2 regions of the Agromyces sp. Y558 genome follow, and region 1 is predicted to be linked to the other one. Evidence: riboswitches for the same ligand, from Rfam matches in the RefSeq annotation. Region 1 holds a riboswitch; the other holds the start of a gene.
What was found. A riboswitch is a leader RNA that binds a small molecule or an ion and turns the genes downstream of it on or off. The one in region 1 is predicted to bind thiamine pyrophosphate.
Positions count from the first base shown of each region.

Region 2: it holds a riboswitch for thiamine pyrophosphate, as region 1 does, so the genes downstream of both, AC1C2T_RS13975 (ECF transporter S component) here and thiM (hydroxyethylthiazole kinase) in region 1, are expected to answer to the same signal.

Region 1 is NZ_JCAIUH010000001.1:205,688-214,615, forward strand. Features, by position in the region: gene AC1C2T_RS00890 (dihydrofolate reductase family protein) at 1-118, opposite strand, end outside; gene AC1C2T_RS00895 (epoxide hydrolase family protein) at 244-1,356, shown strand; gene AC1C2T_RS00900 (hypothetical protein) at 1,399-1,812, shown strand; gene AC1C2T_RS00905 (dicarboxylate/amino acid:cation symporter) at 2,087-3,460, shown strand; gene AC1C2T_RS00910 (fibronectin type III domain-containing protein) at 3,488-4,378, shown strand; gene AC1C2T_RS00915 (fibronectin type III domain-containing protein) at 4,414-6,615, shown strand; gene AC1C2T_RS00920 (signal peptidase II) at 6,586-7,347, opposite strand; TPP riboswitch at 7,415-7,525, shown strand; gene thiM (hydroxyethylthiazole kinase) at 7,516-8,412, shown strand; gene thiE (thiamine phosphate synthase) at 8,409-8,928, shown strand, end outside.
Region 2 is NZ_JCAIUH010000002.1:465,790-474,717, reverse strand. Features, by position in the region: gene AC1C2T_RS14005 (sialate O-acetylesterase) at 1-2,074, shown strand, start outside; gene AC1C2T_RS14000 (serine hydrolase family protein) at 2,119-3,387, shown strand; gene AC1C2T_RS13995 (hypothetical protein) at 3,426-3,683, opposite strand; gene AC1C2T_RS13990 (nucleoside/nucleotide kinase family protein) at 3,742-4,314, opposite strand; gene AC1C2T_RS13985 (energy-coupling factor transporter transmembrane component T family protein) at 4,311-5,084, opposite strand; gene AC1C2T_RS13980 (ABC transporter ATP-binding protein) at 5,081-6,571, opposite strand; gene AC1C2T_RS13975 (ECF transporter S component) at 6,573-7,208, opposite strand; TPP riboswitch at 7,247-7,356, opposite strand; gene AC1C2T_RS13970 (spore germination protein GerW family protein) at 7,415-7,747, opposite strand; gene AC1C2T_RS13965 (DNA polymerase IV) at 7,827-8,928, opposite strand, start outside.

The DNA of each region.
Region 1 (8,928 bases):
CCTCCTCGACGAAGGGTACGTCCTTGAAGGTCCAGCCGGCGCGCGGGTGCGAGCCGCCGCCGGGTGAGTCGATGACGCCGTCGAGGCTGATGAACTCGGTGACGATGAGGGTGCGCATGATGGAATCCTTCCAGAGCCGGTATCTCCGCTCTCATTCTGGACGTCGAACGAGATCGCGCGAGATCGACAACCGGGCCGAACTCGCGAAAGGTCGATGTCGGTGGCACGGCATATCGTCGGCCTATGAGCGAGTTGCGACCCTTCGAGCTTCATGTCCCAGACCAGGTCATCGACGACCTGCGATCCCGCCTCGCGCGCAGCAGGGTGCCCGATGATTCGCCGCGGCGCCCGCCTTCGGGAATGTCCGCCGGCTACCTGCGCGAGCTCATCTCCGAGTGGGCCGTCTGGGACTGGCGGGCGCGCGAGGCATGGCTCAACGGGCATCCGCAGTTCATCGCCGAGGTCGGCGACGCTTCGGTGCACTTCGCGCACTTGAGATCAGAGCGAGCGGATGCCCCTGCACTCCTCGTCATGCACGGCTGGCCGCACACCTTCGCCCTGCAGCTCGATTTCGCCGACCGACTGCCCGACTTCCATGTCGTCGTCGCGAGCCTGCCGGGGTTCGCATTCTCCTCGCCGTACGCGACGGGTGAGATGACCGAGAAGCGGCTGGCCGCAACCATGCACGCACTCATGACCGAGGTGCTCGGCTACGAGCAGTACTTCACGTACGGCGAAGACGTCACGGCCAACGTGAGCGACCTCATCGCGGCGCGCTACCCCGAGCACGTCGCGGGCATCGTCGCCACGCACGCGCATTTCCCCACTTCCGATGAGCGCGCCGAGCTCACCGCACCCGCCGAGCGGGCATTCTTCGACGACATCGCCGCGCGTCACGAGAACGACGGCGCATACGGCCACGTGCAGGCCACCAGACCCGACACGCTCGCGTTCGCGCTCAACGACTCGCCTGCCGGTCTGCTCGCCTGGCTCGCCGAGAAACTCATCGAGTGGAGCGACACACCGCCCGGCGATCCGAGCGCCGTCGAACGACGCATCTCGAGAGACCGCATCCTCACCGAGGCGATGATCTACTGGGTCACCCAGACGATCGCCTCGTCGTTCCGCCCGTACTACGAGGACGCCGACACCCCCGACCCGATCCCTGCGAACTCGGTGCCCGCTGCCGTCTTCATCCAGCGGCACGAAGCAACCTATCCCGAGTCGCTCGTGCGTCGGCACTACCTCGACCTGCGAGAATTCGACCGCCTCGACGAGGGCGGGCACTTCACGGTCGCCGAGGTGCCCGACGAGATGGCGGCGCGCGTGCGGCAGTTCGTGCAGTCGCTCGGCTGAGTCCCTGCCCGGCGGCTTCGTCGTCGTCGATACGATCGCAGGATGAACGCACCGCAAGAGCCGGGCGAACCCGACGGGCCGTGGTGGACCGGCGACGATGACATCGGCGGCATCGGCTTCGCCCGGTTCTTCGCGTACACCGGCTTGTTCATGGCGATCGCCTCCCTCGTGCTCGCGGTCGCCGCACCGCTCGCGGGCGATGCGCTGCGCACGGTGTGGATCACCGGTTTCGCGGTCGCGTCGATGTGGATCGCGTTCATGGCGATCCCTCGCTACCGCCGCGAGGGCGTACCCGTCTCCATCGCGGTGCGGGCCACGATGGTGCTCGGCGGGCTGACGATCGCGATCATGATCTACGCCTTCGCCGCGATCGCCCTGCAGTCCATCGGCGCGCAACTGCCGGCGCCCTCGTACTGGTTCGGCGAGACGCCCGGCCCGAGCGGCGTCACGATCTGAGACGCACGCCGGCCTCGGTCGAGGACACAGTGCGTCATATCAGCGCCAGACTCCTCGTCACTCGGCGTCACGCGGCGTCACGGGCGTCGCCGGTTCGGGGCCGGCAGGGAGCCGAAAGCGCCCTCCGACCGACATATGCCGTCATGAGCATTCACAGTGCGACACGCACCGCCCATCGCACCGAGCGATCACTAGCGTCGTGCCATGCACCGAACCCGAACTGCGCCCGCGCCCGCCGAAACCAACCGCGCCGAGGCCGGCACCGGAGCGCGCCGTGGCTGACATCGACTGGCTCTCCGTCGCTGCCCTCGCCCTGATCGGCGTGCTCTTCGCGGGGCTCTTCCTGCTGCGCCGCGCGGGAGCGAAGTTCACCCTGCTCACCGTCGTCGCGCTCGTCGTCGGTATCGGCGTCGGCATCGCGTTCCAGGGCCACCTCGACTACGTCGACCCGATCGGCTCGATCTACGTCAACGTCATCACAGCGGTCGTCGCGCCGCTCATCATCATCTCGGTGCTCTCGAGCGTCACCTCGCTCGGCAGCCTCGCGAAGCTGCGCACGATCGGCCTGAGCTCGGTCTTCTGGCTGCTCACGACCAACCTCATCGCGATCCTGCTGACGCTCGGCCTCGCACTGGCGACGGGCATCGGCAAGGGCGCGAACCTCGACATCACGGGCGTCAAAGGCAGCTCCGCGCTCACCGGCCTACTCGCCCCGCTCGACGAGGTCATCGTCGGACTCTTCCCGCACAACGTCGTCGGCGACATCTCGTCGAACAACATCATCGCGATCATCCTCTTCACCCTGCTCATCGCGGTGTCGTACCTGATCGTCGCCGACAAGAACGCCGAGAAGGTGCGGTCGTTCAAGGAATTCGTGGATGCCACGCGCCGCGTGCTCTTCAAGGCCGTCGGCTTCATCATCGCGCTCACCCCGTACGCGGTGCTCGCACTCGTCGCAGTCACCACGTCGACAGCGGTCGCCCGCATCGAGACGGCGCTCTCGCTCGTCGGGGTGCTCGTCATCGCGCTCGTGGCCGCCTTCGTCGATACCTACCTCGTGAACGGCGTGCTGCTGCGAGTGTTCGCCGACGTGAACCCGCTGCGCTTCTTCCGGTTGCTCACGCCCGCCCAGTACACGGCCTTCACGACGCAGTCGAGCATCGGCACCCTGCCGCTCACGATCTCGACGCTCACCCGCAAGATCGGCGTCTCCGACGAGGTGGCCGGTTTCACGGCCCCGATCGGCACGACCATCGGCATGCCCGGATGCGCCGGCATCTGGCCGACCCTCGTCGCGGTGTTCACCGTGAACGCGCTCGGCATCGAATACACGCCGCTCGACTACGTCGTGCTCGTCGTGCTGGGGTTGCTCGTCTCCCTCGGCACGGCGGGAGTGCCGGGCACGGCGATCGTCACCGCCACGGCGGTGCTGACTGCCGTGGGGCTGCCCGTCGAGGTGCTCGTGCTGCTCATTCCGATCAGCGCCATCGCCGGCACCGCGAGCACCATGGCCAACGTCACGGCCGCGGCCACGAGCGCCACGATCGTCGCCCGTCGCGCCGGCGCGCTCGACGACGAGATCTTCGCCGGTCGCGCGACGCATCGCGACGAGCTCGAGAACGAGCCCGAACTCGCCACCCACCGCTGACGCGGCCTCCCAGAAGGAAGAATCCCTATGACTCCCCGACTCCGCGGCCTCAACCGCCTCCGTGTCTTCGCCGCGAGTCTCGTGCTCGCGATCACCGTGCCGACGTTCGTGCTCATCGGCAGCGGGCCGGCCTCCGCTGCCGGCGACGTGTGCGATCTCTGCTCGATCAACTTCGACCTCGGCGCGTGCGAGAACGCCGGCGGCTACCCCTACGACAGCACCCAGGAAGACCCGCCGCCCGCGATCGGCGGTGGAACCGCACCGGCCCCAGCCCCAGCCCCTGCTCCCGCTCCGGCGCCCGCACCGGCCCCCGCGCCTGCTCCAGCGCCCGCACCTGACCCGAACACCGGTACCTCAGGCGGCACCACGTCGAACCCGTCGGAGTCGGGAGCGGCCACCGACGTCGCACCCGCCGCCGTCGCCGCGACCGCGCCGCTCGCCCCGGCTGCACCGCTCCTCAGCGTCAAAGGCACAGCGCTCACCGTGAGCTGGGCGGCACCCGCCGACGGCGGCTCGCCCGTGACGGGCTACAAGCTGTCGCTCAACAAGGGCACCGCGATTCCGCTCGCAGCCGGCGCGACTTCGCACACGTTCACGGTGCTGGGCGCAGGGGTCTACACCGCGACCCTCGTCGCCACGAACGCGGTCGGCGAGTCCGCCGCGTCGAGCGCATCGAAGTCGGCGACCATCACGGCGGCGACCGCGAAGCCCCCGACCGAGGCGGCCGTATCCGCTGCAGCTTCGAGCAGCAACGGCGCACCGGATTGGCTCGCCGGCGGCGGCATCCTCATCGGCCTCGTCGCGGTGGGCGCACTCGCCCTGCTCGGCCAGCGGCTCCTGCGCCGCCGCAAGGCGAACGGTGTCGACGGTGACCACCGCCAGGGCGACGAGCCCGCCGAGACATCCGTGACCGTATGACCAGCCCGGCCCCTCTCCCGACGAAAGGAAGCAACGTGCCCGACCACCTCCGCCCCACCCTGAGGCGGGCAGCGATGCTGACCGCACTCGCGATCGCCGGCACGGCCGTGCTCGGCGGAGTCGCGGCTGCCCCGGCTGCGGCCGCTCCCGCGCCGGGCACAACCGACACCGTCGACTGGTTCGATGACGCCTACGAGGGCCTCGGCCCCGACAGCGTCTACGAGAGCGTGACCTTCGAGCGCTTCGAGTTCCTGCTCGGCCAGGACGGCCGGTTCGCGTTCCTCGTCGGCGGACCCGAAGACCCGCAGACGGCCGCGACGATCGGCGCGATCAACGAGGTGGCGAAGGGCGCCGGCGTCGAACGCATCTACAACTTCGACCCGCGACTCGACGGCGACCGCCTCGACATCCGCTCGACGACGAACGCCGACGTCGCGCCGCTCTGGGCGCGCCTCGTGACCGAGTACCTCGGCAAGGACACGCAGACGCCTTTCGACGGCACCGACGATCCCACGCTCTTGGTCTACGACACGTCGCACACCGAGGGCGGCGTGGAAGACCGCATCGTCTCGGCTATCACCACGCCCGTCACGGCGGAGCAGCTCGCAGACCCCGCCGCACTCGCCGCCTATACCGCCGAGGTCACCGCCGTGCTCGGCTCGGCGGCCGAGCTCGACACGAGCGACCAGTTCACGTTCAACGAGCAGGTCGTCAACGCCAAGCACGCCACGGCGTACCAGGGCAAGCCCGAGTACGGCGGCGCGACGGTGCTCGACGACGACGACGCCGACTGGCGCGTGCAGACCGTCACGTACCCCGAGCTCGTGAACATCCTCGAGAGCGACGGCGACCACGTGCTCTTCTTCGGCGGCACCTGGTGCCACAACACGCGTGCCTTCCTGAAGGAAGTCAACCGTCAGGCCGTCGCGAACGGCGTCGAGAAGGTGTACTTCTTCGACCTGCGACTCGACGGCAACTCGGGCAACGATCTGCACATCCGCGACACCGGCTCGGAGTTCGCCGACCTCTACGGCGACCTCGTCACGCAGTACCTGCCGAACCTCGTCACACAGTACGTGCCCGTCGTCTCAGGCCAGGTCGACTTCTACCCGGGCGGCGACCGCGAGCAGGCGCTCGCGACCGCGAAGAAGCTGCAGGTGCCCTACGTGCTCGAGTACAACCGCGGACGCACCGTCGACGGCCAGGCCGCACCGATCGTGCAGCAGTGGATCCACGACAACGGCGACGGCACCTACAAGGAGTACATGACCGAGTGGTGGTACGTGAACGACCTGCCCGGGCGCTACGCCGACCGGCCCGACCCCGCCGGTCTCGCCGCGCAGCTCGCGTTCGCCGACGAGGGAATCGCGGCACTCGACACGTTCTTCGGCGAGCTGCCCCGTGAGTCGGATGCAGTCGCGACCGTACCCTCTGCACCTGATGCGCCCGACGCATCAGTACGCGACACCTCGGTGACGGTCTCGTGGGCCGAACCCGCCGACGGCGGGTCGCCCGTCACGAGCTACCGGGTCGCGCTGAACGGCGGCTCCCCCGTCTCGGTGCCGGCCGGCACGACGGAGCACACCTTCACGGCGCTGCCCGGCGGCGATTTCACCGCCACGGTCGCCGCGCGGAACACCGTCGGCACCTCGGCCGCCTCGGCGGCCTCGGACGCCGTGACGGTCAAAGGTCCGCCCGTGGTCGACCCGACCACGGTCAGGGGCTCGGTCTCGGTCACGGGTGACCTCGTGCCGGGTGGCGACATCACGGTCGTCGGCGCCGGTCTGGCACCGGGCGTCGGCGGCTTCTCGGTCGAACTCCACTCGACGCCGCAGACGCTCGGCACCGCGACGGCGGCCGCCGACGGCGGCTTCACGTTCACCGGCACGATCCCGGCCGCGACGCCCGCGGGTGCGCACTCGATCGTGGTCACGATCAACGGCGTCGAGGTCGCGCGTTCCTCGATCACGCTCGCCTCAGCCGCGTCAGGGGCCGCCGGATTGGCGGGAGCATCGGCGGCCGACGCCGGCCTCGCCTCGACGGGTGCGCCGCTCGTCGATCTGCTCAGCTGGCTCGCGCTCGGGCTGATCGCCGTCGGCGGCGCCGCATTCGCGGTCGTGCGGGTTCGCGCACTTCGAGCGAGTGAGCAGCACTGCGCGAAACGAACGGGGGTGGATTCCACGCGGCATTCACCCCCGTCTGCCGCGCTACCGACCCAGGCCGGTCACTCCGTCTGAATCCACCTGCCCGTGCGGCTCGTGATCCGCGGGTCGACCATCGAGCGTCGCTGAGGGGTGTTCTGCGGATGTCTCGGTGCCGGTGTTCGTCTCGGCAGCCGCGTCGAAGTCGGCAGCCGCGTCGGAGTCGGTAGCCGCGTCGGAGTCGGTAGCCGCGTCGGAGTCGGTAGCCGTCTCAGCGTCGGCGGGGGCGTCAGCCGGCTCGACGGCGCCGCTGCGCCGCACGCCCGTGAAGGTCAGCACGAGCACCATCACGGCACCGGCGAAGATCGCGATGTCGGCCACGTTGCCGATGAAGAGGTTGCCGTAGCCGATGAAGTCGACGACATGCCCGCGGCCGAAGCCCGGCTCGCGGAACAGCCGATCGCCGAGGTGGGTGGTGGCGCCGCCGAGGAGGAGTCCGAGCGCGATCGCCCAGCCACGAGAGCGCACCGGCCACGAGAACGCGATGATGGCGATGACGCCCACGCCCGCCAGGATCGCGAAGACCCACGTGAAGTCGGAGCCGATCGAGAACGCAGCACCGGGGTTGTAGACGAGCTGGAAACGGATCAGCTCACCGATCAGCGGAACGGACACCCGCTCCTCGAGTGCGGACTCGGCCCACCACTTCGAGCCCTGGTCGATGAGCAGCACGAGTACGGCGAGCAGTGCGATGAACCAGAACAGGCGCGGCTTCACCGTGCTTTCGAGGGCGGGAGCGGGCGGCGGCACTGAGGGGTCGGAACTCACCGCTCCATTATCCTTCGCATGAGATGCCCGTGTCGCCCACCGTCACAGGGTGACCGCTAGGCTTCATCGCAGTGACACGGGGTGCCGTGCAGCGCTTCACGAAGCGGGCATGGCTGAGAACACACCCGTCGAACCTGATCTAGTTCGAACTAGCGAAGGGATGTCGCGATGAGCGATCGTCTGCCAACCGACCCTGCCCGGCACAGCGCCGAGCTCCTGACCCTCGTGCGCGCGGCGACGCCGCTCGTGCAGTGCATCACCAACAGTGTCGTCACCAACGTGACTGCCAACACCCTGCTCGCCCTCGACGCGGCCCCGGCCATGGTCGACATCCGTGGCGAGGCCGGGATCTTCGCGCGAATCGCGTCGGGGCTGCTCGTGAACCTCGGCACGCCGCACGAGGAGCAGCGAGATGCCGCCCGCGAGGCGGTGGCCGCGGCATCCGAGGCCGGTACGCCCTGGGTGCTCGACCCCGTCGCCGTCGGCGGACTGCCCGTGCGCACCGCGTTCGCCCACGAGCTGCTCGCGCAGCGCCCCACCGTGATCCGCGGCAATGCGAGCGAGGTCATCGCCCTCGCCGGCGCCGGCGGTGGCGGACGTGGCGTCGACGCCTCCGATTCAACCGAGTCGGCAGCGGATGCCGCGGCTCACCTCGCCCGGGCGCACGGCTCCGTTGTTGCGGTGTCGGGCCCGATCGACCTGATCGCCGACGGCCGGCGGGTTGCCCGGGTCGCCAACGGCGACGTGCTGCTCACCCGGGTCACGGGCGGCGGTTGCGCCCTCGGCGCCGTCACCGCGGCCTTTCTCGCGGTCGCCGACGACGCGTTCTCCGGCGCCGTCGCAGCGACGCTCGTCTACACCGTGGCGGCCGAGATCGCGGCAGCGCGCGCCGCCGGACCGGGCAGCTTCGCACCGCTGTTCCTCGATGCCCTCGCGCAGGTGTCGGCCGATGAGGTCGCCGAGCGGGGCCGGGTGCGGCTCGTCGAGGTCACCGCTGACCCGTACACCGCGGTCGCGGCCGAACTCGCGTCCGTGGCAGAGCCCTCGACGTCGGTGCGGTCGTGACGGCGCGCACGGCGCTCGATCTCTCGGTCTACCTCGTCACCGATGCGGCACTCTGCGGCCCGCGGGGCGTGACGTCGGTCGTGGCCGATGCCGTCGACGGTGGAGTACGAGTGGTGCAACTGCGCGACAAGCTCGGCTCCTCGACGGAGCTGCTGATGCTGCTCGAAGAGCTGTGCGCCGCGATCGACGGGCGGGCGACGCTGCTCGTGAACGACCGGCTCGACGTCGCCCTCGCGGCGCGGGCGAGCGGCTTGCCCGTCGACGGCGTGCATCTCGGCCAGGGCGACGCCGCGGCGGCGATCGCGCGTGAGCGGCTCGGACCGAACGGCGTCGTCGGCCTCACCGCGAACACCTCGGCCCACTTCGATTCCGTACGACGGATGCCGCGTGGCACGGTCGACTACCTGGGCGTCGGCGTGATCCGGCCCACCGCGACGAAGCCCGATCATCCGCCGGCACTCGGTGTCGACGGGTTCGCCCGACTCGCGGCCGAGGCCGAGCTGCCGTGCGTCGCGA
Region 2 (8,928 bases), on a different contig from region 1:
GCAGGATCGGGAGCTCTTCCCGCGCGATGCCGACAACGGTGCGAACGTGATCGTCGCCGGTACTTCGGATGCCGCGGTGGAGAACGTGCGTCTCTCGGTCACGAGTGCCGGAGTGACGACGACACAGGCGACATCGGACTCGTCGTTCTCGTTCGACACGCGCATCACGGCGGGCCTTCACGACTACGAGTTCCACCTGGAGGCCCAGGTCGACGGCGTCTGGCGCACGAGCGGCCGGTGGACCCACGTCGTCGCCGGCGACGTCTTCGTGATTCAAGGACAGTCCAATTCGGAGTCCGCCGCATGGCAGGACGGATCGGATTCGAGCGCTGGCAATCAGTCGCCGTGGGTGCGGAGTTACGGCACGACGTCGTGGCATCCCGAGACCTCTCACGGCAGCCGCGCATGGCAATACGCCTACGGTGACATGACCTCCGCGAACAAGGGTCAGGTGACCAATGTCGGCATGGTCGGCCAGTGGGGTATGCGCATGGGCGGCGCGCTCTCGCAAGAGCTTCAGGTTCCGGTCGCGATCTTCAATGGTGCGCATGGTGGGCAGCCGATACACGTGTTCCAGCGCAACGATTCCGACCCGAATGACAGCGCAACGAACTACGGCCGGTTGCGGCAGCGCCTGGAAACGGCCGGGGTCCTCGACGACGTCAAGGCGGTGTTCTGGTACCAGGGCGAGTCGGACAACGGCGACACGGTCCGTCACATCGACGGCTTCACCACCCTCCTCGAGGACTGGCGAAGTGAATTCGGCTCGAGTATCAGCGGCGGCGCGCAGTATTACGCGTACCAGCTCCGAACTTCGTGCAACGGCGCCGGCGATGCGGCCCGCGGAGACGACATCGCCCTGCGCGAAGCGCAACGGAACCTCGCGCGGACGCATGGCGTGACCGTGCTCTCCACGACAGGAGCACCCGTTCATGACGGCTGCCACTTCGGATACGAAGGCGGCTACAAGATGTTCGGCGAGCAGGCGACGGCCGTGCTCCTCCGCGACCTTTATGACGGGCCGAGCGCCGGCGTTGCCGCTCCGAACCCGATCGCAGCAGCAGCGGCGGCACCGTCGAGCACGGAGTTCACCATCCAGCTCGACTCGGCAACCGATCCGCTGACCGTCGACGCGAACATCAACTCGACAGGCGACTTCGTGGTGAACGGCTCATCTGCCAAGGTCACGAACGTGAGTTCTCACGAGGGAGGAAAGCTGCTCGTGACACTGGCCGGGGCCATCGGAGCGAATACGACGGTGAGCTATCTCTCGCACTACGGCGCCGGCCCGATGATTCGTACCTCGAACGATGTCGGCCTGCTGGCGTTCAACCGACTCCCGGTGGCCATCGGGGCAGCCTCGCCCGAGCTGGTGACTTCCATTCCGAATGCAGTGGCCGGGGTCGAGCACTCGGTTCCGCTGGGAGCGACCGGCACCGACTCCGCGCGCTACACGGTGACGGAGGGATCTCTCCCCGCTGGGTTCGTGCTCGACCGCACGAGCGGCGAACTCGCGGGCGAGTCCGATCTCGCCGTGACGGCCACCTTCACGGTGCGGATGGATTCCGCGACAGGCTCGAGCAGCCGAGCGCTCACGTTCGAAGTCGCCCCAGGTCCGATCACCGACATCACCATGTCAGCCGACTCACTCGAGGCGACGGTGGGCGACTCCGTGGAGATCGCCGTCTCGGGGGTGGACACTTTCGGAAATGACCACGGTGATGTGGCTTCCGACGTGACCCTGACCAGTGATCAACCAGGCGACATCGTCTCGGGCAACCGAGTGACGTTCACTCACGCAAGTGCGCACGTGATCACGGCGAGCGTGGGCGAAGCTTCGGCATCGATCACGATCGAAGTCTCACCAGCGGCCACCGGCGGCAACGGAGGAGGAAACACGCCCGGCGGCACGGGGGGCGGCGGCGGAGGCGCCTCGAACGATCCCGACTCCGCGGGCGGCCTCGCCGCCACGGGCTTCGAACCAGGCGTCGGCGTCATCCTGGTGCTGTTCCTCACCGTGCTCGGCGCACTCGCCGTGCTGCGCGGTCGGCGTGCGCAGCGCCGCACCGAGTAGTCGGGCCGTCCTGGGCGTGAACGCGGCCGGGTTACGCTGATTCCATGAGCATCACCCCCCGCCGCATCGTCGGCATCGCCGTCGGCGCGATCGCGATCCTCGGCATCGGGGTCTACGGTCCGGCGATGCTCCTCGGCCCGCTCCCGGCCGTGAGCGTCACGGTCGATGACACCGGTGCAGCGGCATCCGCGATGGGCACGCCCACCGCGATCACGCTTCCCACCGCGGGCGCGAGCGCGATCGCCGTCCTCGCTGACGACAGCACGCCGACGACGCTCACTGTGGCAGGCGACACGGCCGCGGTTCCGATCGGCAGCGCCGCAAAACTCATCACCGTGCTCGCGACCCTCGACTCTCTGCCGCTGCCCGCAGACGGCGGTGCCGGCCCGGCCATCAACATCGGACCCGAGGACTACACCGACTACCTCCGCTACGTCGCGGAGGACTCGCGCACTCTGCAGGTCTCGCCCGGCGAGAGTTGGACGGAGCGAGACGTCGTGCGTGCGGTGCTGCTCGCATCGAGCAACAACCACGCCGACACGCTCGTGCGCTGGGCGTTCGGCGGCGTCAACCCCTATGTCAAGGCGGCCAATGCCTGGCTCGCCGAGCAAGGCTTCACCGGGACCCGGGTCGCCGATGCGACGGGCCTGTCGGGCGACAATGTCGGCACCGCCGAAGAACTCACCCGCCTCGCGGCGCTGGCACTGGCCGACCCGGCGCTCGCGGCGATGTACGACACGGTCGAGTCCCCAGCAGTCGCCGGGGCGCGAAACGTGCCGGACGTGGTCGCCCATCTCGGCGACGCGGGAGTGCGTGCCCTCGCGCGCAGCTACACCGACCAGGCGGGCCTGACCTTCCTGTTCTCAACTGAGATCCCGGGCGCAGAAGGCGACCCATCACATCACCTCGTCGGCGCGATGACGCTCATGCCCGACTACGAGACTCTCGACGCCGCCGTTCGTGCGGCGGTCGAATCGAGCTCGCTCACCGCTCAGCCAGTCGAAGTCATCACCGCCGGCACGCCGTACGCGAGTGTCGAAGCGCCCTGGGGAGACCGAGCCGAGCTCATCGCCACTGTGAGCCAGACGGATGTCTCGTGGGGCAACCCGGGCGGCGAGACATCCGTCACCGTCGAGGCGTTCACGACCGCGTCGGCGGGTCGTGACGTCGGCCGGGTCACCGTGGCTGCGGCCAGCGGGGAGCTCGCCTCCCCCCTCGAGTTGACGAGCGGCATCCGCGATCCGGGTCCGCTCTGGCGACTCACGAACCCGGCCGCGCTCATCGGGGCGTTCTTCGCCGATCAGCAGGGCTGAACCCGGGGGTCGCGCGCGGCCTCACTCTTGCGGTGTACTCAGTCGTTCTCGTCGTCGGACTCGACCGGGTCGGAGTCATCGGCATCGAACCGGAACTGCACCCGCACCTGTCCGTTGACCTCGCGCTCGTCGACCGCGTCGTACCAGAACAGCGATTCGAGACCGTCGACGGCGGCGACCATGCCGACGCGCTGTTCGGGCTTGCCGCCCACGAGGATGCGCTGCTCGAACTCGCCCTCGAGCGGACCGTCGAGGAACTCCGCGACGTACTGGGCGCCTGTCCTGTCTGTGCTCATATGACTACCGTAGCCCCCGGTCGCAGCGAGGGGCAGGGGGCCGCACGGGCGCGCCGACTCAGGCGTCGGCGACGCGAACCCGCAGGTCGGCACGACTGGCGGGAGCCGTACGCGCGACGTATCGCCGCCACTGCCGCTCCCAGAGATCCCAATACGGATCGAATGCGCCGTCGTCTCGTGCCAGCGCCCTGCGTTTGCGCACCCGTGCCGAGGCCTCGACCCAGACATGCACCGCATCGACCTGCGAGACGGCGGCGAACGCACCGCACCCCTCGATGATCAGCGCGTTGCCCGGATCGCTCGACTCGATCGAACCCGCACGGTCGGCCGCCCAGTCCCAGCGCCGCCACTGCCCCACCTTGCCACGCGCCCGGCGGGCGATGAGGGTGCGCGACAACTCGGTTCCGGCCCGTTCCAGCCCGGTCCAGCCGTGATAGGCGTCGTCGAGACGAACGAGGTCGGGCCTCTGACCTGGCCAGGCCCGCAGGATCGTGTCGGCGAGCGTGCTCTTGCCTGAGCCACTGGGTCCGTCGATCGCGATGATCCGCGATCGCTCCGCGCGTACCCGAGCGAGCACGGCCTGAACGGCGGATGCCGCGGGGCCGGCCTCGACACCCGGGCGATCGGTCACGACCACACCGGGTGGAAGGTGCCGGCCCAGATGGCCGCGCCGATCGCGAGCGCGGCGATGCCGACGGCGAGTGCGAGGAGCGCCGCGTCCGACCAACCGACACGGGAGACACGCGCCCAGGTGCGCGGTCGGTCGGACCCGAAGCCGCGTGCCTCCATCGCGGTCGCGAGTTTGCTTCCCCGCCGAATGGCGAGCACGAGCAGCGCGAAGGCCATCGTCGCGAACCGACGAATGGCACCATGATCGCCGATGCCGCGCGCGCGGCGCGACAACGCCATCGCCCGCCAATCCTCGATGAACAGGCCGACGAGGCGTGCTCCCGCGAGCGCGCCCAGCACGAACCTGCTCGGCAGGCGAGCGATCTGTGCGAGCCCGTCGGCGAGCTCGGTCGGGTCGACATTCATGAACAGCAGCACCGCCGGCAATCCGATCGCGAGTACGCGCACGGTGACGGCGATGGCGAGTTCGATGGAGCCGTCGGTGACCCGCGCCAGCCAGAACGACCAGTACTCGGTGCCCTCGGGGCGCCCGTACAGCAGCATGCTGAGACCGGCGATCGGCGCCGCGATGAGGATCGGCCAGGTGCGTGCCACGAGTACTTTCGGGGTCACCCCGGCCATGGCGAACAGTGCGAGCTGCACGATGAGTGCGACCGCGGCGCTCACCCAATCGACCGTGAGGAGCAGCGGTGTGGTGAGGAGCATCGCCGCGGCGAGGCGGCTGACGGGGTTGACGCGATCGACGAGTCGCAGGCGGGGTGCCGCGATCATGCCGCCGCCTCCGCTCGGAGGCATTCCCGGCTGAGATCGAGATGCTGATCGCCGAGCGCCGCGAGATATGCCGCATCATGACTGATCGAGAGCAGGGTCACCCCGTCGTCGACGAGTCCCCTGAGCAGGCTGACGAGTTCGATCCAGGTGAGACGGTCTTGGCCGAAGGTCGGCTCGTCGAGGATGATGACGCGGGGCTGGGCGACGAGCGCGCACGCGACCGTGAGCCGACGTTGCTCACCGCCTGAGAGCGTGAACGGGTTCGCCTCGGCGAGCCGGTCGAGCCCCAGGCGTTCGAGCACCTCGCGAGTGCGCAGGCGGGTCGTCGCCGTGTCGAGACCCAGCGCCCGCGGGGCGACTTCGAGTTCGCGCTGCACGGTGGAGGCGACGAACTGGTGCTCCGGCTCTTGAAACACGGTTCCGATGCGGGTCAGCAATTCGCGCGAACGCCATCGGATCGGCTCCCCGCGCAGCCCGCTCGCGAGTTCCGCTGACGCGCGCACCTGCCCCGCGATCGGTGCCAGAAGTCCGCCCATCGTGAGGGCGAGGGTCGACTTTCCGGCGCCGTTCGGCCCAGTGAGCACGGTCGACGAGGCCCTCGGTAACGACAGCTCGAGCCCCTCTCGCACGACCGCATCGCTCCGGCGGCCGATTGCGAGGTCGATGCCGGCGAGATCGATGACGGATGCCGCCGCGGCGGGCCGCGCGGACGTGACCGTCGGCGGCGAGCCGGGCACCCAGACCCCGGCGGCGAGGAGCGCCGCGCGCTGCGTGTCGATGACGTCTCGCGGGTCGCCGTCGGCGATGATTCGACCGTTCCTGCCGAGCACCACCACTCGGGTCACGAGGTCGATCCAGACATCGACGCGGTGCTCGACCACGACGAAAGTGGCTCCCGTGCGCTCGAGCGTACGGTCGACCGCGTGACGAACCTCGCTCACCCCGTCGGGGTCGAGGTTCGCAGTCGGCTCGTCGAGAAGCAGTAGCCCCGGTCGCATCGCGAGCGCGCCCGCGAGCGCCAGACGCTGCTTCTGCCCGCCCGAGAGCGAGCTCGTCGGGTGGTCGAGTGGGAGATCCAGCCCGACGTCGTCGAGTGCACGGCGTACGCGCGGCCAGATCTCCTCTCGGGGCACCCCGAGGTTCTCGCAGCCGAAGGCGACGTCATCACCGACGCGAGCGAGGATCACTTGCGAGTCGGGGTCCTGCAGCACGAGGCTCGCGCGGCCCCGCATCGAGGCCGGCCATTCGCCGTCGATGCGCAGCGAACCGGTCTCCTCGCCCTCCTCGGCTCCGCCGTGAACGCCGGCAAGGGCGTGAAGGAGCGTCGATTTGCCCGAACCCGACGGCCCGAGCAGCAGCACCCGCTCCCCCGGTTCGATACGAAGGTCGATGCCATCGAGCGCGGCGTCGCGCCTGCTGGCGTGGCGCCACCCCCACCCGCGCGCCTCCACGCGCGCGGGCCGGATTGCTTCGGAGTCGTGACCCACGTCAGACCCGCTGAGTCACGTCTTGACCCGCGGCGAAACGGCTGAGCGCCCCGGTGGCTGCGAGACCCCGCACGATGAGCCAGCCGAGCAGCCCGGCCAGGACCGCGCCCGACACGACCACCGTCGCGAAATAGAGCCCCAGGAACTCGGCGGACTTCTGCAGATTGCCCGACGTGAAGAGCTCGAGGCTCCAGGCCGCCGCGCCGGCAGCCGCACCGGCGAGCATGGCGGGCAGCACGCCGAAGCGGCGGTAGGCGAGGAGCGCGAACACCAGTTCGGCGCCAAGCCCCTGCGCCACACCGGCGTAGATCGTCTCGATGCCCCACTGGTTGCCGATGAGCGCGGACACCACGGCGGCAAACAGTTCGACGAAGAGCGCCGCACCCGGCTTGCGAATGATGAGTCCGCCGATCACGCCGCCGATGAGCCAGATGCCGACGGCGATACCGCCGAGGCCCGGCGTGAGCGCATCAGCCGCGCTGAACCACGCGTAACCGATGTTGTTCCAGAAGAGGAAGAGAAGCCCTGTCGCGACGCCGATCACGCTGGCGACGACGATGTCCACGACCCGCCAACTCAGATTGCGCGGCTTCGGATCGGCTGGAGGCGTGCTGGATTCAGTTGCTGCAGTGTGCACTGTCGTGCCCTTTCGATTCGTGGAAAGAGGCACGGGAATTGAGATGTGATTGCCCTCCCTGCGCTGGCATTACCCAGATCAGGTTCGACGGTCGAAGGTTGAGAACCTTCCTCTCAGCCCGGCTCACCGGACTCCCGTGTTCGTTGACGAGTATACGCCGACGAGCACGGTGAGGGTCGGCCGCGACGGCGGCGACGGTGGGCGTCTCAGCGCTTGAGCGCTCTGATCACCATGCGCAGCGCCTTGCCGGTGACCCACACGAGCGGGGTGGCGACGAGCAGCAGCCCGATGAGGTTCGGTTCGAAGCGAACCCCGCCATCGCGACCGACGTATGCGCCGAGCGGAATGGAGAGGCCACCGCCGCCACCACCGCCCGCCTCGTCACCCTTCTCGTCGGAGCCGCTGCCGGCACCGAAGCCGTAGTATCCGAGCGCCACCGGTACGAGCGTGGTGCCGTCGATCTCGACGGCATCACCGTAGGAGGTCTTCACGCCGACGCCGGCGACGGATTCAGCCAGTTCCAGTACGAGTTCAGCCATGCCTCCAACGCTACCCTCGGATGCGCCACTCAGCCACCCCCCTCACGATTCACACTGCGGCGGGTTCATCGCGGCGCGCTCACTCGCCGCCCGCATCCTTGCGTCGTGACGACTCGACACGATCGACGGCCGGGCGCACGAGCGAGGCCGGACGCACGGTACCTCGGCCGAAGCGAGCGGTCACCTCATCGATCGTGCGCTCAGCCTCGCGCCACTCCTCGTCGGGGTCCCACAACATCGCACCGGTACCCGACGGTCGAAGCTGCTCGGCGCGAACACCGATGAGACGGATGCGCGCGCCATCGCCGGCGAGTTCGCCGAGGGCCGCGGATGCCTCGTCGTAGATGCGGCGCGCGACATCCGTGGGCTCGCCCAGCGTGCGCGACCTGGTGACCGTGCGGAAGTCGCCGTAGCGGAGCTTCAACACGACCGTGCGGCCGAGGAGCCCTGCCTTGCGCAGCCGCACAGCGACGTCGTCGGAGAGCCGGAGGAGCTCGCGCCTCAATTGCTCGAGATCGGTGAGGTCGTAACCGAACGTGACCTCGTGACCGATGCTCTTCTCCTCTCGGCCCGTGACGACGTCGCGAGCGTCGACGCCCATCGCGAGATGGCTGAGCTTGGCCGCGAGCGCCGGCCCGAGTGCACGCTCGAGCGCGTCGACCGGCATGGCGGCGACATCGCCGACGGTGCGCAGCCCGATGCGCGTGAGTGACTCCTCGGTGACCCGGCCGACGCCCCAGAGCGCCGAGACCGGCAGCGGGTGCAGGAAGTCGAGCGTGCGCTCGGCCGGCACGACGAGCATGCCGTCGGGCTTCGCCCTGCTCGACGCAACCTTGGCCACGAACTTCGTCGCTGCCACGCCGACCGAGCACGTCAACCCGGTTTCACCGTGTACGCGCTGCCGCAGGGTCCACGCGATCTCGGCCGGGCTGCCGTGCAGGCGACGCGCGCCCGACACGTCGAGGAACGCCTCATCGATCGAGAGCTGCTCGACGAGCGGAGTGACCTCTTCGAAGATGGTCATCACCCGACGCGAATACTCGGTGTAGCTCGCGTAGTCGCCGCGCAATACGACGGCGTTCGGGCAGCGCTGCAAGGCGAGCGACATCGGCATCGCCGAGTTCACGCCGTACTTTCGGGCCTCGTAGCTCGCCGCAGAAACAACCCCACGCCCGGCGGTA